Regions from separate parts of the Brevibacterium sanguinis genome, predicted to be linked through region 2. Evidence: predicted binding sites of a transcription regulator. Region 2 holds the regulator's gene; the other holds the start of a gene.
The links. Region 2 encodes HspR, which represses chaperone genes until heat shock. Its sites were predicted from a motif close to AAGTTGAGTCNNNNNGACTCAACTT; they were not measured.
Positions count from the first base shown of each region.

Region 1 (9,584 bases), on a different contig from region 2:
GCGGTGTCGTGCCGCGGGCGATGGGCAACGCCCACCCGAGCCTCTACCCCTACCAGCCGATGCCCACCGCTGACGGCCAGATCATCATCGCCATCGGCAACGATGCTCAGTTCGGCAAGCTCGCCGAGGTGCTCGGCCACCCCGAATGGGCAGCTGACGACCGTTTCGCCCAGGCCGCGAACCGCAACGAGAACCGTGCCGAGCTCGAGCCCTACCTCGTCGCCGCCCTCGCCCGGAAGACGAACCAGGAATGGTACGAGCTCCTCTCAGCGGCCGGGCTGCCGAGCGCGCCGATCAACACGATCGCCGAGGGCGTCGAACTCGCCGCCCGACTCGGCCTCGACCCCATCGCCGAGGCGGGCACCGGTGACCGCGTCATCCCCACCGTGGCCAACCCGATCCGCCTGTCCGAGACGCCGCCGAGCTACGATCTCGCGCCCCCGATGCTCGGGCAGAGCACCGAGGCGGTCAAGGAGTGGCTGCGACAGCCGGCGGGGGAGTGAGTCCGGTGGCAGGGCGCACGACTCCGGCGGCAGGGCATGTGGCGCCGGCGGCAGGGATCGTTGCCGGCGGGAACTGTGTGATGGCGAAAAGTCGACGGGAGCGCTCGCGACTCGGTTAGCCTAGAGTCTGAACGAACCCTGAATCGCCAGGTGATCGGTGCCCGCGGCCGCGGGTTCCGCGGCGGTGTGGCCGACGACGAATCCGGAACTGAGATGGACGACACGAAGAGCACTGCTTCGCCGCGAACAGCGAAGTCGAAGACGAATCCCGTGGTCAAACGCACGATCATGGTCATCGCCATGGCGCTGACCGGGTTCCACCTGTTCGCCTCGTTCCTCTGGATCGCGCCCTCGTCGACGCTGCGGGAGGTCATCCCCGGCAACCTGCTCTCGCAGTACATGATCCCGATGTGGGGACAGTCGTGGAGCGTGTTCGCCCCCGAACCGATCAACGGCGACTACTACTTCGACGTCCGCGCCGTCGTCTCCACCCCGGACGGCGGAGAGGAGACGACGGACTGGGTGCGGGCGACCGATGTCGAACTCGACCACTCGACGTACAAGCTCTTCCCGCCGCGCTCAGCCGGCCTCGGCATCAGTGTGGCCTCCGATCTCAAGGGATCGTGGGACGACCTCAGCGACGACCACAAGTCGATCGTCGCACTCGACTACTTCCGGGGAGAGGACTCGGTCGAGCGGCTGACGACGAAGCTCGACGAGTACGCCGACCCCGACGGCGTGGTCGACGACTACCTGGCGGACGAGAACACGGCGACGGCGTACGCGACGCAGGTCGCGCTCGCCGTCTGGGGCGAGGATGTGCAGCGGGTCCAGTTCCTCGCGGCCCGGCAGAACGTCGTGCCGTTCGCGCAGCGCAACGACAAGGATGCCGAGCGTCCCGCGGTCCAGCCCGCCACCGTCGGCTGGCGGGCGCTGACCTTCGCCGATGACCAATCGAATGAGGACTTCGCGGACTACTTCTGCGCCTCGGACACAGTGAGGTGCGTCAGTGAGCAGTGAGACACCGGCCGGGAAGAGGACCACGACGTCGTCGGACGCAGTCTCGGCGGATGACGCGACGGCTGCGGGTGCGACGTCAGGGGGCGCAGCGCACGCTCGTGCACAGCAAGCGACTGTGGACCGGGACGACCACAGCGGCGGCACTGACGGCTCCGGCGGCGCTGACCGCACCAACGGCTCTGACAGCACCGACACCCTCGAGAGCAGCCACCACAGCGACGGCGCCGACCGCTCATCGACCGATGGCGCCGCTGACGGCTCGGCCACCCCTGTCGCCGCCCGCATCGTGACGAAGCTCGCCAGCGGATGGAACTGGCTCGAGGAGATGCTCACCGGCCGCTACCACGCGACCTACGGACTCGCCGTCACCCGCATCCTCATCGGAGTGACGGGGCTCGGGCTCATCCTCACGAACTTCGCGGCCCGCAACTATGCCTTCGGCGTCGGGGCGGCCTGGAACGGCGAGATCGCCGAACCCCAGAGCGACTTCCCGAACATCTGGCTGTTCTCCCTCTTCCACCGGGCGGTGACGAACCCGCCGCTGTTCACGGCGATGATCATCGGCCTCGCCGTGCTCGCCGTGACGATCATCCTCGGCTGGCGCACCCGCATCATCCTGCCGTTCTACCTCGTGGCCTGGGTGAGCTTCATCGAGCTCAACGACAGTGCCGGCGACCAGGGCGACAACGCCTACCGGATCTTCCTCATCGCGCTCCTCTTCGCCGACACGACGCGACGCTGGTCCCTCGACTCCCGCCGCCACCGGAAGCGCTTCGGCACCCTCCCGGCAGCCGCCGACGGCCCGTGGATCCTCATCATGGCGAACAACCTCGCGATCGTCGTGCTCGCCTTCCAGGTCTGCGCGATCTACATGTCCGGGGGACTCTACAAGGCCGGCGGCCAGGCGTGGCAGCACGGCTACGCGGTCTACAACCCGCTGCAGACCCTCCAGTTCGGCACCTGGCCGGTGCTCTCCGACCTCGTCACCGCGTGGGGGCCCGGCGTCGTCGTCATCTCGTGGGGGTCGATCCTCTTCCAGTGCGCCTTCCCGTTCATGCTCTTCAACCGCTACACGAGGGTCGTCGCGCTCCTCGGCATCCTCTCGTTCCACCTCGGCATCGCCCTCCTCATGGGCCTGCCGTGGTTCTCGCTGACGATGATCGCCGTCGACGCGATTTTCATCAAGGACAGCAGCTACGAGAAGCTCAGCGCACTCCTGCGACGCTGGTGGTCGTCAACGGGCATAGGCTCCCGGAGCGGTGCCCGACAGACCGGCTGAGCGCGGCAGGCCGGCTGAGCGCTGCACCCTCACCGAGGTGGCCGCAGACGCAGCGACAGACACAACGAGGGGGCGACCGGTGCGGTCGCCCCCTCGTCCAATCTGTGCTCACTTCTTCGCGTGCAGCTCCAGTCCTGTCGTGTCGGCGTGCACCGGCATCGTCACTTCGACGGTGTCGCCGTCCTGGACGTCACCGGCGAGCATCGCACGGGCGAGCTTGTCGCCGATCTCGCGCTGCACGAGGCGACGCAGCGGACGCGCGCCGTAGGCGGGATCGTAGCCTTCGAGCGCCAGCCAGTCCTTCGCCTCCTGCGTGACGTCGAGCGTGATCCGGCGGTCGGCCAGACGCTTGTCCATGCTCTTGATCTGCAGGTCGACGATCGAGGTCAGCTCGTCGTTGCTCAGCGCATCGAAGAGCACGATGTCGTCGAGGCGGTTGAGGAACTCGGGCTTGAACGCCGAGGCGACGACGTCCATGACCGCGTCCTTCTGCTCCTGCTCGGTCATCGCTTGATCGACGAGGAACTGCGAACCGAGGTTCGAGGTGAGGATGAGGATCGTGTTCCGGAAGTCGACCGTGCGGCCCTGACCATCCGTGAGACGACCGTCATCGAGCACCTGCAGGAGGATGTCGAAGACGCTCGGGTGCGCCTTCTCCACCTCATCGAGGAGGACGACGGAGTACGGCCGACGGCGCACCGCCTCGGTGAGCTGACCGCCCTCGTCGTAGCCGACGTAGCCGGGAGGCGCACCGACGAGCCGCGAGACCGTGTGCTTCTCGCCGTACTCGCTCATGTCGATGCGGATGAGGGCCTTCTCGTCGTCGAAGAGGAAGTCGGCCAGCGACTTCGCGAGCTCCGTCTTGCCGACACCCGTGGGGCCGAGGAAGAGGAACGAACCGGTCGGGCGATCCGGGTCGGAGACCCCGGCCCGGGACCGGCGGATCGCATCGGAGACCGCTGCAACCGCGTCCTTCTGCCCGATGAGTCGCTTGCCCAGCTCGTTCTCGGCGCCGAGGAGCTTCTCGACCTCGCCCTGCATGAGACGTCCGGCGGGGATGCCGGTCCACGAGGCGACGACCTCGGCGATGTCGTTGGCCGTGACCTTGTCGCTGACCATCGGATCCGAGCTCTGCCCGGCATCGGCTTCGGCCTCTTCGGCTTCGGCCTCGGCGATCTCCTTCTGCACGGCGGGGATCTCCCCGTAGAGCAGGCGGGACGCCGTCTCCAGGTCGGTGTCGCGCTGGGCCTTCTCGGCCTGCGACCGCAGCTCGTCGAGCTTCGTCTTCAGCTCACCGACCCGGTTGAGGCCGGCCCGCTGGGATTCCCACGTCGCCTCGAGGGCACGGAGGTTCTCCTCCTTGTCGGCGAGGTCGGCGCGCAGATTGCTCAGGCGCTCCTGCGACGCGGAGTCCGTCTCCTTCGACAGCGCCATCTCCTCCATCTTCAGACGGTCGACCGAGCGGCGCAGCTCGTCGATCTCCGCCGGAGCGGAGTCGATCTCCATGCGCAGCCGGCTGGCCGCCTCGTCGACGAGGTCGATCGCCTTGTCCGGCAGCTGACGGCCGGTGATGTACCGGTTCGACAGACCCGCCGCGGCGACGAGCGCGCCGTCGTTGATCGAGACCTTGTGGTGGGCCTCGTAGCGCTCCTTGAGACCGCGGAGGATCGCGATCGTGTCCTCGACGCTCGGCTCCCCGACGTAGACCTGCTGGAAGCGACGCTCGAGCGCCGGATCCTTCTCGATGTTCTCGCGGTACTCGTCGAGGGTCGTCGCGCCGATGAGCCGCAGCTCGCCGCGGGCGAGCATCGGCTTGAGCATGTTGCCGGCGTCCATCGAGGAGTCGCCGCCGGCACCGGCGCCGACGATCGTGTGGAGCTCGTCGATGAACGTGATGATCTGGCCGTCGGCGTTCTTGATCTCCTCGAGCACCGCCTTGAGCCGCTCCTCGAACTCGCCGCGGTACTTCGCGCCGGCCACCATGGCCGAGAGGTCGAGGCTGATGAGCGTCTTGTCCCGCAGCGACTCGGGCACGTCACCGGCGACGATGCGCTGGGCGAGGCCCTCGACGACGGCCGTCTTGCCGACTCCGGGCTCGCCGATGAGGACGGGGTTGTTCTTCGTCCGGCGGGAGAGCACCTGGATGACGCGACGGACTTCCTTGTCGCGGCCGATGACGGGATCGAGCTTCCCCTCGCGCGCGGCGGCGGTGAGGTCGATGCCGAACTTCTCGAGCGACTGCATCGTGTCCTCGGGGTTCTCCGAGGTCACCTTCTTGCCTCCGCGCAGCTCCGGCAGAGCCGCGAGCAGGGCGTCGCGGCTGGCGCCGTTGGCGCGCAGCGCATCGCCGGAGCCGTCATGGCCGCCGGCGGCGGCGAGCAGCAGATGCTCGGTGGAGACGTACTGGTCTCCGAGCGAGGTCATCTCCTCCTGCGCCTGGTTCATCAGCTCGAGGGCGGCCCGGGACAGGCTCGGCTGCGCCACGGACTGTCCGCTCACGGTGGGGAAGCCGCCGATGACGGCGGCGACCGCGGTGAGCACGGTGTTGCGGTCAGCGCCGACATTCGCCAGGAGGTTCGAGGCGAGAGAATCGGGCTGCTCGAGCAGTGCGGCCACGATGTGGGCGGGCTCGACCTGGTTGTTGTGGCGCGCAACGACGTCGTTGACTGCCGTCTGCAGCGCCTCTCGCGATTTGGTGGTCATCTGTGCGTCCATGCGCATCTCCTCAACAGTGGTGGATTGTGCTTCTCTCTGGTGCAACGCCTCCAAAGTTGAGTCTATTCCACTCAACTTTGATTTTCGAGGGTCAGTTCACACAAGCGATCATGTCAGGGGTCCCATGCCTCCGTCCCGGTCATGACTGCAGCACCGCCTGCAGGTCGAAGCGCCGCAGCACCTTGTCCGCCGCCTCGGGGTCGATGCCGCGTTCGCGGCGGGCCCGGAGCACCTCGTCGCGGGCGGCCTGCATCGCCCGCTTCTGCACGGCGAGGAGCCGCTGGCGGTTCTCCTTGAACTCGGTCGCCTTCTCCGCACTCACCTGATCATCGGGAGTGCCGAGCAGCTGGGTGCGCAGCGTCCTGAACCGGGTCCGCAGCGCCTCGGCGACATCATCGGGCAGGTCGTCATCGGACTGGATCTGCCTGATCGCCGCGGCATACGCGCGCTTCGCGATCTCCTCCGTCTGCCGCCTCTCCTTCTCCGCCTCGTCGTCGATGCCGAGGGCACCGACGACGGCCGGGAACGTCAGGCCCGCGAGGACGAGGGTGACGAGGAGGACGACGGCGGCGGCGACGAGGAGGTAGGAGCGACCGGGGAACGGCTCGCCGGTGTCGGTCAGCTGCGGGATCGACAGGGCCAGGGCGATCGTCGCCAGCCCGCGCATCCCGCCCCAGGTCATGAGCACCGAGTCGCGGACGTTGAGCGGGGCCGCGTCCGGATCCTCCTCCCGGATGCGCTTGCTGATGAGCAGCATGGAGAGCAGGAGCCAGACGAATCGCACGACGATGATGACCGCGGCGATCGCCAGCCCGATGAGCACGGCGCGCCCGAGGTCGGCGTTCTCGGTCTCGATGACGACGCGGAGGTCGAGGCCGATGAGGCCGAACGCGATGCCGGTGATGAGCATCTCGAGGACCTGCCATGTCGTGGCCTGCGTGACGCGTTCAGCGGAGTTGCCCTCGACGTCGCGCCGGCGGACCTCGAGGGCGGCGACGACGACGGCGATGACGCCGCTGGCGTGGAAGTGCTCGGCGAGCAGGTAGACGCCGAAGGGGAGGACGAGGAGGAGGGAGGAGCGGGCGACCGTGTGGTCGATCCGCTCCATCACCCACCACGCGACGAAGACGACGAGCCAGCCGATGGCGATCGCGACGACCGCCGAGAGGACGAAGGCGACGGCGAGGCTGCCGAAGTCGACATCCGTGTCGGCCAGGGCGGCGGCCATCGCGGTCTGGAAGATGACGAGGGAGGCGGCGTCGTTGAACAGGCCCTCGCTCTGCAGGGTGCTCATGATCCGGCGCGGGATCGACACGGTGCCGGCGACCGCGTCGACGGCGACGGGGTCCGGCGGGGCGAGCATCGCGCCGAGGGCGATGGCCGCGGCGATCGTGATCCCCGGGATGAGGAGCAGCGCGGAGCCGGCGACGGCGGCGACCGTGACGCCGACGAGGGCGATGGCCATGCCGAGGATCGTCCGCCACCGGATCGCGAAGAGCGCCCACGAGGTCTTCTGCGCGGCGGCGAAGAGCAGCGGCGGGAGGAAGAGGGGGAGGATGAGCTCGGGATCGATCGTGACATCGGCGAAGGTGGGGATGAACGCGCCGGCGATGCCGACGACGACCATGAGCGCCGGCCAGGGCAGACGGAGCCGCTGTCCGATCCCGACGACGATGCTCGTCGCCGCGCCGAAGCCGATGACCATGAGCAGAGTCGTCATCGGCATCCTCCTGCGGCGGCGTGTGCGAGCAGGCTGTTCGCACAGGTATCGGTTGCGACAGTGCCCATTGTAGGCTCGCGCTCACCGCTTGAGAGGGGAAAGGGTGAGGAAATCGCGGCGCCGAGGCGGGGCCGGGGTGTCGCGGGCCGGTGCGGACCGTGCGATGTCGCGGATGCGGATCGACCACGTGGGCATCCGCGCGGATGCGGGCCCGGCGTCGGCTACAGTGGCACTAGCAGGGCGACGCACAGCGTGCGGGAGAGCGGTTGAAGGGAAGGAGCAGCGGTGGCGATAGTGGTGACCGGCGCAAGCGGCTTCATCGGCGGAGCCATCGCTCGCGCCCTGGCGGCGCGTGACGAGACGGTCTATGCGCTCTGCCGCCGCGACCCGGAGATCCCCGGGGTCAACTTCCACGAGTGGGACATCAGGCAGCCGGCCCCGACCGCGGTGCAGTCGCTGGCGAAGTCCGTCACCGCGGTCTTCCACTGCGCCGGACTCACCGATGTCACCGCGGCCTACGACGACTTCTACGATGTCCGCGTGACCGGCACGCGCCACGTCCTCGACGTCTTCGCCGACGCCCGGATCGTCCACATCTCCTCGACGACGGTCTACTCGCCCACCCAGCCGCACACCGATCTGTGGGAGGAGGCGGGCCCGCAGGATCCGAGCGAGTACCACGACGACTATGCGAAGACGCATGTGCTCGCCGAACAGCTGCTCGCCCGCATCCGCCCGGACGCCGCCGTCCTCCGTCCCGCCGCGGTCTACGGCCCGGGGGAGACGATGCTCATGCCCAGCCTCAGCCACTTCGCGAAGAAGGGCGTGCTCACCCTGCCCGGCGGCGGTCGGCAGAAGATGACGCTGACGGCGATCGACAACCTCGTGCGGGCCGCGCTCGCGTGCCTCGATGTGCCCTCGGCCTCCGGTCCGTTCAACATCGGCGACCCCACGCCGTACCGGCTCAAGGACGCCGTGGCCACGCACTTCGCGCGCATGGGCTATCCGCCGGTCGTCATCGAGGCGATCGCGAAGGACAAGGCCCTCGTCGCGGCGAAGGTCGGGCTCAAGGTCAAGTCCCTCTTCAAGCGCGGCGACAGCGCCCGGCTCTTCCTCGTCGAGTACCTGCAGTTCGACCGGACGTACAACCTCTCCCGGCAGCAGCGCGTCCTCGGCATCTCGACGACGCAGTTCCTCACGCCCTCGCGCTTCCAGCAGGGCCCCGACGCCCCGGACCGGAGCGCCTAGACCGACTGCGCCACGGCCCGTCCGGTCCGCAGCCCCGTGAAGATGCACCCGCCGAGGAACGTCCCCTCGAGCGCGTTGTACCCGTGCATGCCCCCGAAGCCGCTGACCTCACCGGCGGCGAAGAGCCCGGGGATCGGCGTCCCGTCGGACGCGAGCACCTCACCCTCGAGGTTCGTCTCGAGCCCGCCGAGGGTCTTGCGTGAGAGGATCCCCAGCCGCACCGCAATGAGCGGGCCGTGCGCGGGATCGAGGATCTCATGCGGTGGCGCCACCCGCACGATCCGATCGCCGAGGTAGCGGCGGGCTCCGTGGATCGCCTGCACCTGCGGGTCCTTCGAGTAGGGGTTGGCGACCTCCCGGTCCCGGTCGACGATCTGGGCGACGAGGTGGTCGTGGTCGATGACGGGTCCGCGGGAGCGCGCGTTCATCCCCGCGACGAGCTCCTCGGTCGTGTCCGCGACGACGAAGTCGGCACCGAAGCGCGTGAACGCCTCGACCGGGGCCGGAGCCCCGGTGGACCGGGCGCGCGCGAGGCTCAGCCGCCAGTCCTTGAGCGTGATGTCGGGGTTCTGCTCGGAGCCCGAGAGCGCGAACTCCTTGGCGATGATCGTCTCGTTGAGGACGAACCACGAGTAGTCGTGACCGGTGCCGAGGATCGCCGCCATCGTCCGGTTCGTGTCGAAGCCCGGGTAGTTCGGGGCGGGGAAGCGGTTGCCGGCGGCGTCGAACCACAGCGACGACGGTCCCGGGATGATCCTGATCCCGTGGCCCGGCCAGATCGGATTCCAGTTCTCGATGCCCTCCGTGTACGCCCAGATCCGGTCGCGGTTGATGAGGTTCGCCCCGGCCGCCTGCGCGATGTCGAGCATCCGCCCGTCGACGTGCGCGGGCACGCCGGCCAGCAGGTGGGCGGGGAACTCGCCGAGGCGGTCGGTGGGCCAGAAGCGGCGCAGCAGTTCGGCATTGTGGCCGATCCCGCCGCTGGAGACGATGACGGCGGGAGCGCGGAACTCGAACTCGCCGACCTCCTCGCGGTTCGAGGCCACACCCCTGGCCGTCGGACTCGGGGCGAGCACGTGCCCGCGGATGCCGACGACGG
Region 1 covers NZ_BAAAMB010000007.1:40,675-50,258, forward strand. Annotated here, with positions in the region: gene ABD154_RS08440 (CaiB/BaiF CoA transferase family protein) at 1-503, shown strand, start outside; gene ABD154_RS08445 (DUF5819 family protein) at 717-1,523, shown strand; gene ABD154_RS08450 (HTTM domain-containing protein) at 1,639-2,802, shown strand; gene clpB (ATP-dependent chaperone ClpB) at 2,911-5,517, opposite strand; gene ABD154_RS08460 (Na+/H+ antiporter) at 5,657-7,237, opposite strand; gene ABD154_RS08465 (NAD-dependent epimerase/dehydratase family protein) at 7,523-8,485, shown strand; gene ABD154_RS08470 (FAD-binding dehydrogenase) at 8,482-9,584, opposite strand, start outside.
Region 1: the regulator HspR is predicted to act here: its motif matches at 5,571-5,595, upstream of clpB (ATP-dependent chaperone ClpB).

Region 2 (9,584 bases):
CGCCGTTCATTCCGCAGCCTCCTGAAGGTGCGCGCCGTGCACAGGGGCGCCTTGCGTGATCTGCATGAAGGCTTCCTCCAACGAAGCCCGATGTGTCTCGAGCCCGTACAAAACTATACGTGCCCCCGCGGCGATGCTGCCGATCTCGCGCGCAGCGAGACCTCGCACATCGAGAGATTCGGAATCGGTCGATGACACACTCACGCCCGGCCCCTGCAGAGCTCTGGCCAACGCCCCGGCTTCGGGCGTGATCACGCGGACAGTCTCCGGCGAAACCGAAGAAACGACCGCTTCAACCGATCCGACGGCCAGCAACTCTCCACCGCCGATGACTACGAGGTCTTCGGCGATCAGGGCGAGTTCGCTCATGAGATGCGAGGACAAGAACACCGTCCGCCCCTCCGTCGCTATCCGGCTGAGCAGCGTGCGCAACCACAAGATGCCGTCCGGATCGAGACCATTCGTCGGCTCGTCGAGCACCAGAATCTCCGGGTCTCCGAGCAGCGCAGTCGCGATCCCGAGACGCTGCCCCATCCCTAAGGAAAAACCACCAGCTCGCCGGAAGACAACCGACCGGAGACCGACCATTTCCACGACATGCTCGACGCGCCGCCTCGGTATCCCGTTGGAATACGCCACGGCCAACAAGTGGTCGTAACCGCTGCGGCCCGGGTGCACACCCCGAGCATCGAGCATCGCACCCAAGTGCCGAAGCGGATCGTTGAACTCACGGTAGTCCTTCCCATCGATGCTGATTCGTCCCGCCGTCGGCCGATCAAGCCCAACAAGCATCCTCATCGTCGTAGATTTCCCGGCACCGTTCCTCCCAAGGAACCCAGTGACAGCCCCAGGACGAACAGTGAAAGAGAGATCATTGACGGCTGTCGTCGCGCCATATCTCTTGGTCAAGTTCTCAGCTGTAATCATGACTTCCACGATATGAACACCAGAACGCAACGAAATCCGCCCGAGGTACACACTTCAGCGCTCCCGGCAGTACCGCAGGCCTGCGCCCAGCGTACTACTCGAACAAACCAGACCCTTGCCGGCGACCCTGACCCATTCAGCTCTTGCCGGTTAGAGCCCTAACCGACTTTCATGCGGTACGTGGCCGCCCGTGGTCGCAGACCAGACCTGGGTAATGACGCTGACGTGCACAGGATCTGGGTGATCGGTCTGGTAGACCCTTCGAGGGTCGGGGCTTGCCCGCAACCCTCCGCGGACCCAGCCGCCTGCCCAGTGCTGGCGCGCCCGAATGCGCCTCAGCCACCTCGGCGAAGAAATTCTGCGAAAAATTCTCCACATGTGGAATAACTCGGCGCTCCACAAAGTTGAGTCTAGTGTACGCAACTTTGATGAGGCGGGGATTGACGATCTCAGCCGGGAAGAGAATACTTGAGTCCATCAGACTCAATGTGCGCGATCGGGCCCTCCGGTTCGGCCGCTCGCATTCAGCCCGAGACGACTCTGAGAGTTAAGGAGAAACGATATGGCACGTGCAGTTGGAATCGACCTCGGAACCACGAACTCCGTCGTCGCCGTCCTCGAGGGCGGTGACCCCAAGGTCATCGCGAACATGGAGGGCGGTCGCACGACCCCGTCCGTCGTCGCAGTCAACAAGAACGGGGACTCCCTGGTCGGCGAGATCGCCAAGCGCCAGGCCGTCACCAACGTGAAGAACACCGTGGCGTCCGTCAAGCGCCACATGGGCACCGACTGGGACACCGAGATCGGCGGCAAGAAGCTCACCGCTCCCGAGGTCTCCGCCCGCATCCTGCAGAAGCTCAAGCACGACGCTGAGGAATACCTGCAGGAGAAGGTCACCGACGCGGTCATCACCGTTCCGGCCTACTTCAACGATGCTGAGCGTCAGGCCACGAAGGACGCCGGTGAGATCGCCGGCCTCAACGTCCTGCGCATCATCAACGAGCCCACCGCTGCCGCTCTGGCCTACGGCCTCGAGCGCGGCAAGGAAGACGAGCTCATCCTCGTCTTCGACCTCGGTGGCGGTACGTTCGACGTCTCGCTGCTCGAAGTCGGCAAGGACGACGACGACTTCTCGACCATTCAGGTCCGTGCGACCTCCGGCGACAACCGCCTCGGCGGTGACGACTGGGATCAGCGGATCGTCGATTGGCTGGTCGAGCAGGTCAAGAACAACTACGGCGTCGACCTGACCAAGGACTCGACGGCCATGCAGCGTCTCAAGGAGGCCGCTGAGCAGGCGAAGAAGGAGCTCTCGTCCGCGACGAGCACCAACATCTCCCTGCAGTACCTCTCGATGAGCGAGAACGGTCCGATCCACCTCGACGAGACCCTCACCCGGGCGAAGTTCGAGGACCTGACCAAGGACCTCCTCGAGCGCACGAAGGCCCCGTTCCACGCGGTGATGAAGGATGCCGGCGTGTCCGTCAAGGACATCGACCACGTCGTCCTCGTCGGCGGTTCGACCCGTATGCCCGGCGTCACCCAGGTCGTCACCGAGCTCACCGGAGGCAAGGAGCCCAACAAGGGCGTCAACCCCGATGAGGTCGTCGCGATCGGCGCTGCCGTCCAGGCCGGTGTGCTCATGGGCGAACGCAAGGACGTCCTGCTCATCGACGTCACCCCGCTCTCGCTCGGACTCGAGACCAAGGGCGGCGTGATGACGAAGCTCATCGAGCGCAACACCCCGATCCCGACGAAGCGCTCGGAGACGTTCACCACGGCTGAGGACAACCAGCCGTCGGTGTCGATCCAGGTCTTCCAGGGTGAGCGCGAGTTCACGCGCGACAACAAGAACCTCGGCACCTTCGAGCTGACCGGCATCGCGCCGGCTCCGCGCGGCGTGCCGCAGATCGAGGTCGCGTTCGACATCGACGCCAACGGCATCGTCCATGTCTCGGCCACCGACAAGGGAACCGGCAAGGAGCAGTCGATGACGATCACCGGCGGCTCGGCCCTCCCCAAGGAGGACATCGAGCGCATGGTGCGTGAGGCCGAGGAGCACGCGGAAGAGGACAAGAAGCGCCGTGAGGCCGCTGACGTCCGCAACAACGCGGAGAACCTCGCCTACCAGACGCAGAAGCTGCTCGACGACAACGCCGACAAGCTGCCCGAGGACATCAAGACCGAGCTCCAGGGCGACGTCGATGCTGTCAAGGAAGCTCTCAACGGCGAAGACGACGACGCCGTGAAGAAGGCGTTCGACACGCTCACCGAGAAGCAGCAGAAGATCGGTGAGGCCATCTACCAGCAGCAGGAGTCCGGCGCGGCCGGTGGCGCTGCCGGTGGTGCCGACCAGGGCAGCAGCGACGCAGGCACCGGTGCCGACGACGATGTCGTCGACGCCGAGGTCGTGGATGATGATGAGGACGAGGGGAAGAAGTAATGACGACCGAGGGCAACGATCCGTCGTCCGAGGAGCCAGGCTTCACCTTCCATGACAAGCGTCGGGTCGATCCCGAGACCGGTGAGCTCCGTCCCGAAGCCGACCCGCAGTCGGCTTCGGGGGAGTCCGGTGAGGGAGCCGACACCGAGGAGGTGCTGGCCGACGCCAGCGACCTCGGTGTCGAGATCCCGGCCGACGCCTCATCGCTCAACGACACCGAGGCGGCCGGCAGCGAACCCGCTCCCGGCTCCGAGGCCGCGGCCCACCTCGCCGACCTCAAGCGCATCAACGCCGAGTACGCGGCCTACCGGATGCGCGCCGATCGCGAACGCGAGCGGGCGTCCGTGGGCGGAACCGTCAAGGTCGTCGAGGCCTTGGTTCCCGTCCTCGACGAGGTGCGTCTGGCGCAGGAGAACGGCGACGTCTCCGGGCCCTTCGAGGCCCACGTGAACAAGCTCATCGACGCGCTGGCCAAGGTCGGCGTCGAGCAGTACGGCGCAGTCGGCGACGAGTTCGATCCGCACCTGCATGAGGCTCTCATGCAGCAGCCGTCGGACGAAGTCGAGGTGCCGACGGTGTTCATGGTCATGCAGCCGGGCTACCGCATGGGTGATCGCATCATCCGCGCGGCCCGCGTCGGCGTGCAGCAGCCAGAGGACTGACCGTTCCACCTTCGCCGAGGTGACCCGCCACCCCAGCGTCCGGCCACGGACGCTGGGAGCGGGGACCGCCTCGGCGACGGTCCGGAATCACCGGGAGGGAAGCCTTCGCGGGGATTGCGGATTGTGAGCAGACAGATGAACGGACGAATGACAGAGCCGGGGCGGACACGCACCGGCAGGCACAACAGGACTGAGAAGAAGGGAGGTGCCAGATGAGTACCGGACCGCAGAACGACTGGTTCGAGAAGGACTTCTACAAGACCCTCGGCGTCTCCAAGGACGCGTCGGACTCCGAGATCAAGAAGGCCTACCGCAAGCTCGCGCGGAAGTACCATCCGGACGCGAATCCGGGGGACGCCGAGGCGGAGGCCAAGTTCAAGGAGATCGGACAGGCCCACCAGGTGCTGTCGAACAAGGAATCGCGCGAACAGTACGACCAGGTCCGCGCCATGGGCAGCGGTGCCAGGTTCAGCGCCGGCGCCGGTGGTGCCGGGGGAGCCGGCGGCGGCTTCGACGACGTGTTCTCCGACCTCTTCGGAGGCGGCGGGCGCACCCGGACCCGGACGACCTACAGCGGCGGCGGGTTCGGCGGCGGCAGCGGCTACGGCGACGTGCCCCCGGATCTCGCCGATCTCCTCAACGGGTTCGGCGGCGGGTCGTACGGCGGCTACGGCGGCGGTTACGACACGGGCTTCGGCGGCGGATATTCGCCACCGGTCAAGGGCGGGGACATCAAGTCCTCGACGAACCTCAGCTTCACCGAGGCGGCCAACGGCGCATCCGTGAAGCTGCAGATGCCCGGCGGCAAGCCGCTGACCGTGCGCACCCCGATCGGCGTCAAGGACGGACAGAAGATCCGACTGGCCGGCAAGGGCAAGCAGAGCCCGAACGGCGGCGATCCCGGTGACGTCATCCTCACCGTCCACGTCAAGCCCCACCCGGTGTTCACCCGCGACGGGGACAACCTGCGGATGGACCTGCCGGTGAGCTTCGACGAGGCGGCGCTCGGCGCCGAGGTCAAGGTGCCCACGCTCGGCGGTCAGCCGGTGAAGGTGAAGATCCCCGCGGGCACGCCCTCGGGTCGGACCCTGCGGGTGCGCGGCAAGGGCGTGAAGACGAAGAAGGGCACGGGCGATCTGCTCGTCACCGTCGAGATCGTCGCGCCGAAGAACCTCTCGAAGGAAGCGAAGGAAGCCGTCGAAGCCTACAAGGCGGCGACGGAATCCGACGACCCGCGTGCCGGCCTGCTCGATCGGGCCAAGGCAAGCTGAGGCAGTGAGGCAGGATGCAGTTCTCTCAGAGCGCAGCGCTCTACGTCATCTCGGTGGCGGCGGAATTGGCGGGGATGCACCCGCAGACCCTGCGGCAGTATGACCGGATGGGTCTCGTCACCCCGCAGCGCACGGCCGGCAAGGGCCGACGCTACTCGGGGCGGGACATCGCCAAGCTGCGCCTGATCCAGCATCTCTCGAAGGACGAGGGGGTCAACCTCGTCGGGATCAAGAAGATCATGGAGATGCAGAACCAGATCGACGCCCTGCGCAGCCGGAACCGGGAACTCGAGGAGGAGGTCCTCGCCGAGGCGGCGGCACGCGAACGCGATTCGCGTGTCTTCGCTGCCGGTTCCGGCGGCGATGTCGTCTCGATCGCGCGCGGCCGGCGACCCAAGGTCACCGCCGAATCGGAGGCCGGTGCCGTCGTGCTCTACGACGATTTCACCACCCGAAGAGTGCGCGGCCCGGCGAAGGCGTGAGGGAAATTTGAGCGGCACCGAGCGGCTGTGACGGCAGCCTGAGCGGCAACGGGTGGCTGTGACCAGGGGCGGAGCATCATTTCCAGGGGCGGAGCGATCCGCCCCTTTCTCATGCCCGGATCGGGTTGTGGCCAGTTCGCTCTGAGATGGCCAAGGCTGCCTTGGCCATCTCAGTCTCAACTGGCGCAAACCGGGCCCCGACCCGGATTCCACCGGCGTTGCGCGTGGGGAGGTCGCTTGTCCGGCACACGCCCGTTTCGCCGACATCGCTCGACCTGTGTAACCCCGCCGAACCACCCGAACGTCGCTTTGGCTCATCCTGTTTTGGGCGGCTCACGTTTTGAACAGAGCCGCTCGAACCAGGATGAGCCGCAACGTGAGGCTGCGAGGGTGGGAGCCTCAGAGGGCGCGAGTCATGGGTTGCGAGAACTCACGACAGGCAACCGTCCGGCGGCCAGAGTCGTGTGAGCGCACTGCGCCTACCAGGGCACCTGGTGCGCGGCACTGTCCGCTGTCGAAACACAGGCGAAACGTTGCTCGCCACGGGACGAAACAATCGACTGTCAGGATGGGCGCTGTTGAGATCGACGAGCGACCGAGGAGACCACCATGACGATGTCTGCAGACAAGTCGACGGCGCCACCGGGGACGAGCCGCGAGGCGAAGGCCGCAGCGCGCGAGAGTCTCGAGGACTACACTCTGAGATTCGCGCCGCGCTCCTACCGCACGTGGGCACCGGCCGTGGTGGCGACGAGTGCACTGGGCGGCATCGCGTATCTCGCTGACTTCTCGATCGGCGCGAGCATCGGCCTGGCTCACGGCACAGCCAACGGCATCCTCGGCATCCTCACGGCGGCCATCATCATCTTCCTCACCGGCTGGCCCCTGGCCTTCTACGCCGCGCGCTACAACCTCGACCTCGATCTCATCACCCGCGGCGCAGGGTTCGGGTACTACGGCTCTGTGATCACGAACATCATCTTCGCCACCTTCACGTTCATCTTCTTCGCCCTCGAGGGATCGATCATGGCCCAAGGGCTCTATTTGGGACTCGGCATCCCGCGCCCGCTCGGCTACCTCCTCTCCACCGTCATCATCTTCCCGCTCGTCATCTTCGGCATGAAGGCGCTGGCCCGACTGCAGGTCTCGACGACACCGCTCTGGCTCGTCCTCATGGTCGTCCCCGTCGGCTACCTCATCGCCTTCCAACCGGAATCCGTGAGCACCTTCTTCGCGTACCAGGGCGAGAGCGGCGAGAGCGCGAACTTCGCCTCGGCCATGCTCGCCGCCGGAGTCTGCCTCTCGCTCATTGCCCAGATCGCCGAGCAGATCGACTACCTGCGATTCATGCCCCCGCGCACTCCGGCCAACCGTCGCAGCTGGTGGACGGCGGTGATCCTCGCCGGTCCGGGCTGGGTGATCTTCGGTGCGATCAAGCAGATCATCGGCATGTTCCTCGCCGTCTACCTCATCGCCAACGTGCCCGGGGCCACCGGATTCGCGACCGAGCCGGTCCAGCAGCTGCTCGCCACCTACGAGCAGATGATGCCGCAATGGCTCGCCCTGCTGCTCGCCGTCGTCCTCGTCGTCATCTCCCAGGTGAAGATCAACGTGACGAACGCCTACTCCGGGTCACTGGCGTGGACGAACGCATACACCCGGATCACCAAGCGCTACCCCGGGCGGATCACCTTCCTCGTCGTCAACCTGCTCTTCGCTCTGGCGCTCATGGAGCTCAACATGTTCGACTTCCTCAACGCGATCCTCAGCTTCTACGCCAACCTCGCGATGTCGTGGATCTGCGTCGTCGCCGCGGACATCGCCATCAACAAGTACGTGCTGGGACTCTCACCGAAGACCCCGGAGTTCAGGCGCGGCATGCTCTACGACTGGAACCCGGTCGGCGTCGTCTCCCTCGTGCTCTCCGGTGGGGTGTCCATCGCCATCTACTTCGGTGCCTTCGGGGCCGCGGTCCAGCCGTTCTCCCCGCTCTTCGCCGTCGGCATCGCCATCGTCGCCACACCGCTCATGGCGATCATCACCCGGGGGCGCTTCTACCTGCGTCGACAGGACGACGGCATCGACGTGCCGATGTATGACGACCACGGCAACCCCACGGATGCGACCCTGTGGTGCCACGTCACGGAGATGGAGTTCGAGCGTCCCGACATGATCGCCTCGGCGAAGACCGGACCGAACGGGGAGACGCTCTATCTCAGCTCGCTGGCACTGTCGACCGACCGCCTCGGCGAACATGTCCTGCCGGCCGACCCTGTCCGGGAGCGCTGATGCATTTCACACCGGGGGACACGGAGAAGCTGCTGCTCTCCGTCGCCGGCATGGTCGCCCGCGATCGCCTGTCGCGGGGGGTTCCGCTCAACTATCCCGAATCCGTTGCGCTGCTGAGCACGTGGGTGATCGAGCGGGCGCGTGAGGGGGCCGCGGTCGAGGAGCTCATGGTCACCGGGCGGGAGGTCCTCAGTCGCGACGATGTCATGGACGATGTGGCGCCGATGCTCCACGACGTCCAGGTCGAGGCCACGTTCCCCGACGGGCGCAAGCTCGTCACCATCCACAATCCCATCGACTGACAGGACCGCGTCATGGCAGGCACGAGAGACCACGGGCCGGGAGCCGTGCGGGTGCGCGAGGGCACCCGCCTCCTCAACGCACGCGCCGCCGAGGCGGACACCGGCAGCATCACCATCGAGAACACGGGAGATCGTCCGGTGCAGATCGGATCGCACTTCCACCTGCCCGATGTCAACGCCGCATTGGCGTTCGACCGGGCTCGGGCCGAGGGCTGCCGGCTCGACATTCCGGCCGGGACCTCGATCCGGTTCGAACCGGGGGCGTCGCGGACCGTGCCGATCGTCCGCCTCGGCGGTCGTGCCCGGGTGCCCGGACTGCAGATTCCCACGGGCGGTTCTGATGGCTGAGATCTCCGCTCAGCGCTACGCCTCTCTCTACGGACCGACGACCGGGGACCACGTCCGCCTCGGGGACACCGACCTGTGGATCGAGATCGAGGACGATCGGACATTCGGCGGTGACGAAGCGGTCTTCGGCGGGGGCAAGTCGATTCGCGAATCGATGCTCCAGGGCACGACGACGCGCGTCGAGGGGGCACCGGACACCGTGATCACGAATGTCATCGTCCTCGACTGGTGGGGGATCATCCGCACCGACGTCGGCATCCGCGACGGCGTGATCACGGCTCTGGGCCGGGCGGGCAACCCCGACATCGCCGACGGGGTCGATCCGGGTCTGCAGATCGGCCCGTCGACCGACGTCATCTCCGGCGAGGGCCGGATCCTCACCGCCGGTGGGATCGACTCGCACGTCCACCTGCTGTCGCCGTCGCAGATCCATGAGGCGCTCGCCACCGGAATCACCACCGTGGTCGGCGGCGGAACGGGGCCGTCGGAGGGGAGCAAGGCGACGACGGTGACGCCCGGAGCGTGGCATCTGGGGATGATGCTGCGCGCACTCGACGCACTGCCGGTCAACGTCCTCCTCCTCGGCAAAGGCAACACTGTCTCCGCCGCGGGTCTGGCCGAACAGGCCCTCGGCGGGGCGGCAGGGTACAAGATCCATGAGGACTGGGGCGCGACACCGGCCGCGATCGACGCCGCGCTGCGCGCCGCCGACGATCACGGCCTGCAGGTCGCACTCCACTCGGACTCGCTCAACGAGTCGGGCTTCGTCGAGTCGACGATCGCCGCGATCGCCGGGCGCAGCATCCACGCCTTCCACGTCGAAGGCGCCGGCGGCGGCCATGCCCCCGACATCCTCTCGA
Region 2 covers NZ_BAAAMB010000014.1:163,473-173,056, reverse strand. Annotated here, with positions in the region: gene ABD154_RS15540 (ABC transporter permease) at 1-10, opposite strand, end outside; gene ABD154_RS15535 (ATP-binding cassette domain-containing protein) at 7-927, opposite strand; gene dnaK (molecular chaperone DnaK) at 1,490-3,370, shown strand; gene ABD154_RS15525 (nucleotide exchange factor GrpE) at 3,370-4,032, shown strand; gene ABD154_RS15520 (DnaJ C-terminal domain-containing protein) at 4,245-5,303, shown strand; gene ABD154_RS15515 (heat shock protein transcriptional repressor HspR) at 5,318-5,785, shown strand; gene ABD154_RS15510 (purine-cytosine permease family protein) at 6,401-8,074, shown strand; gene ABD154_RS15505 (urease subunit gamma) at 8,074-8,376, shown strand; gene ureB (urease subunit beta) at 8,389-8,724, shown strand; gene ABD154_RS15495 (urease subunit alpha) at 8,717-9,584, shown strand, end outside.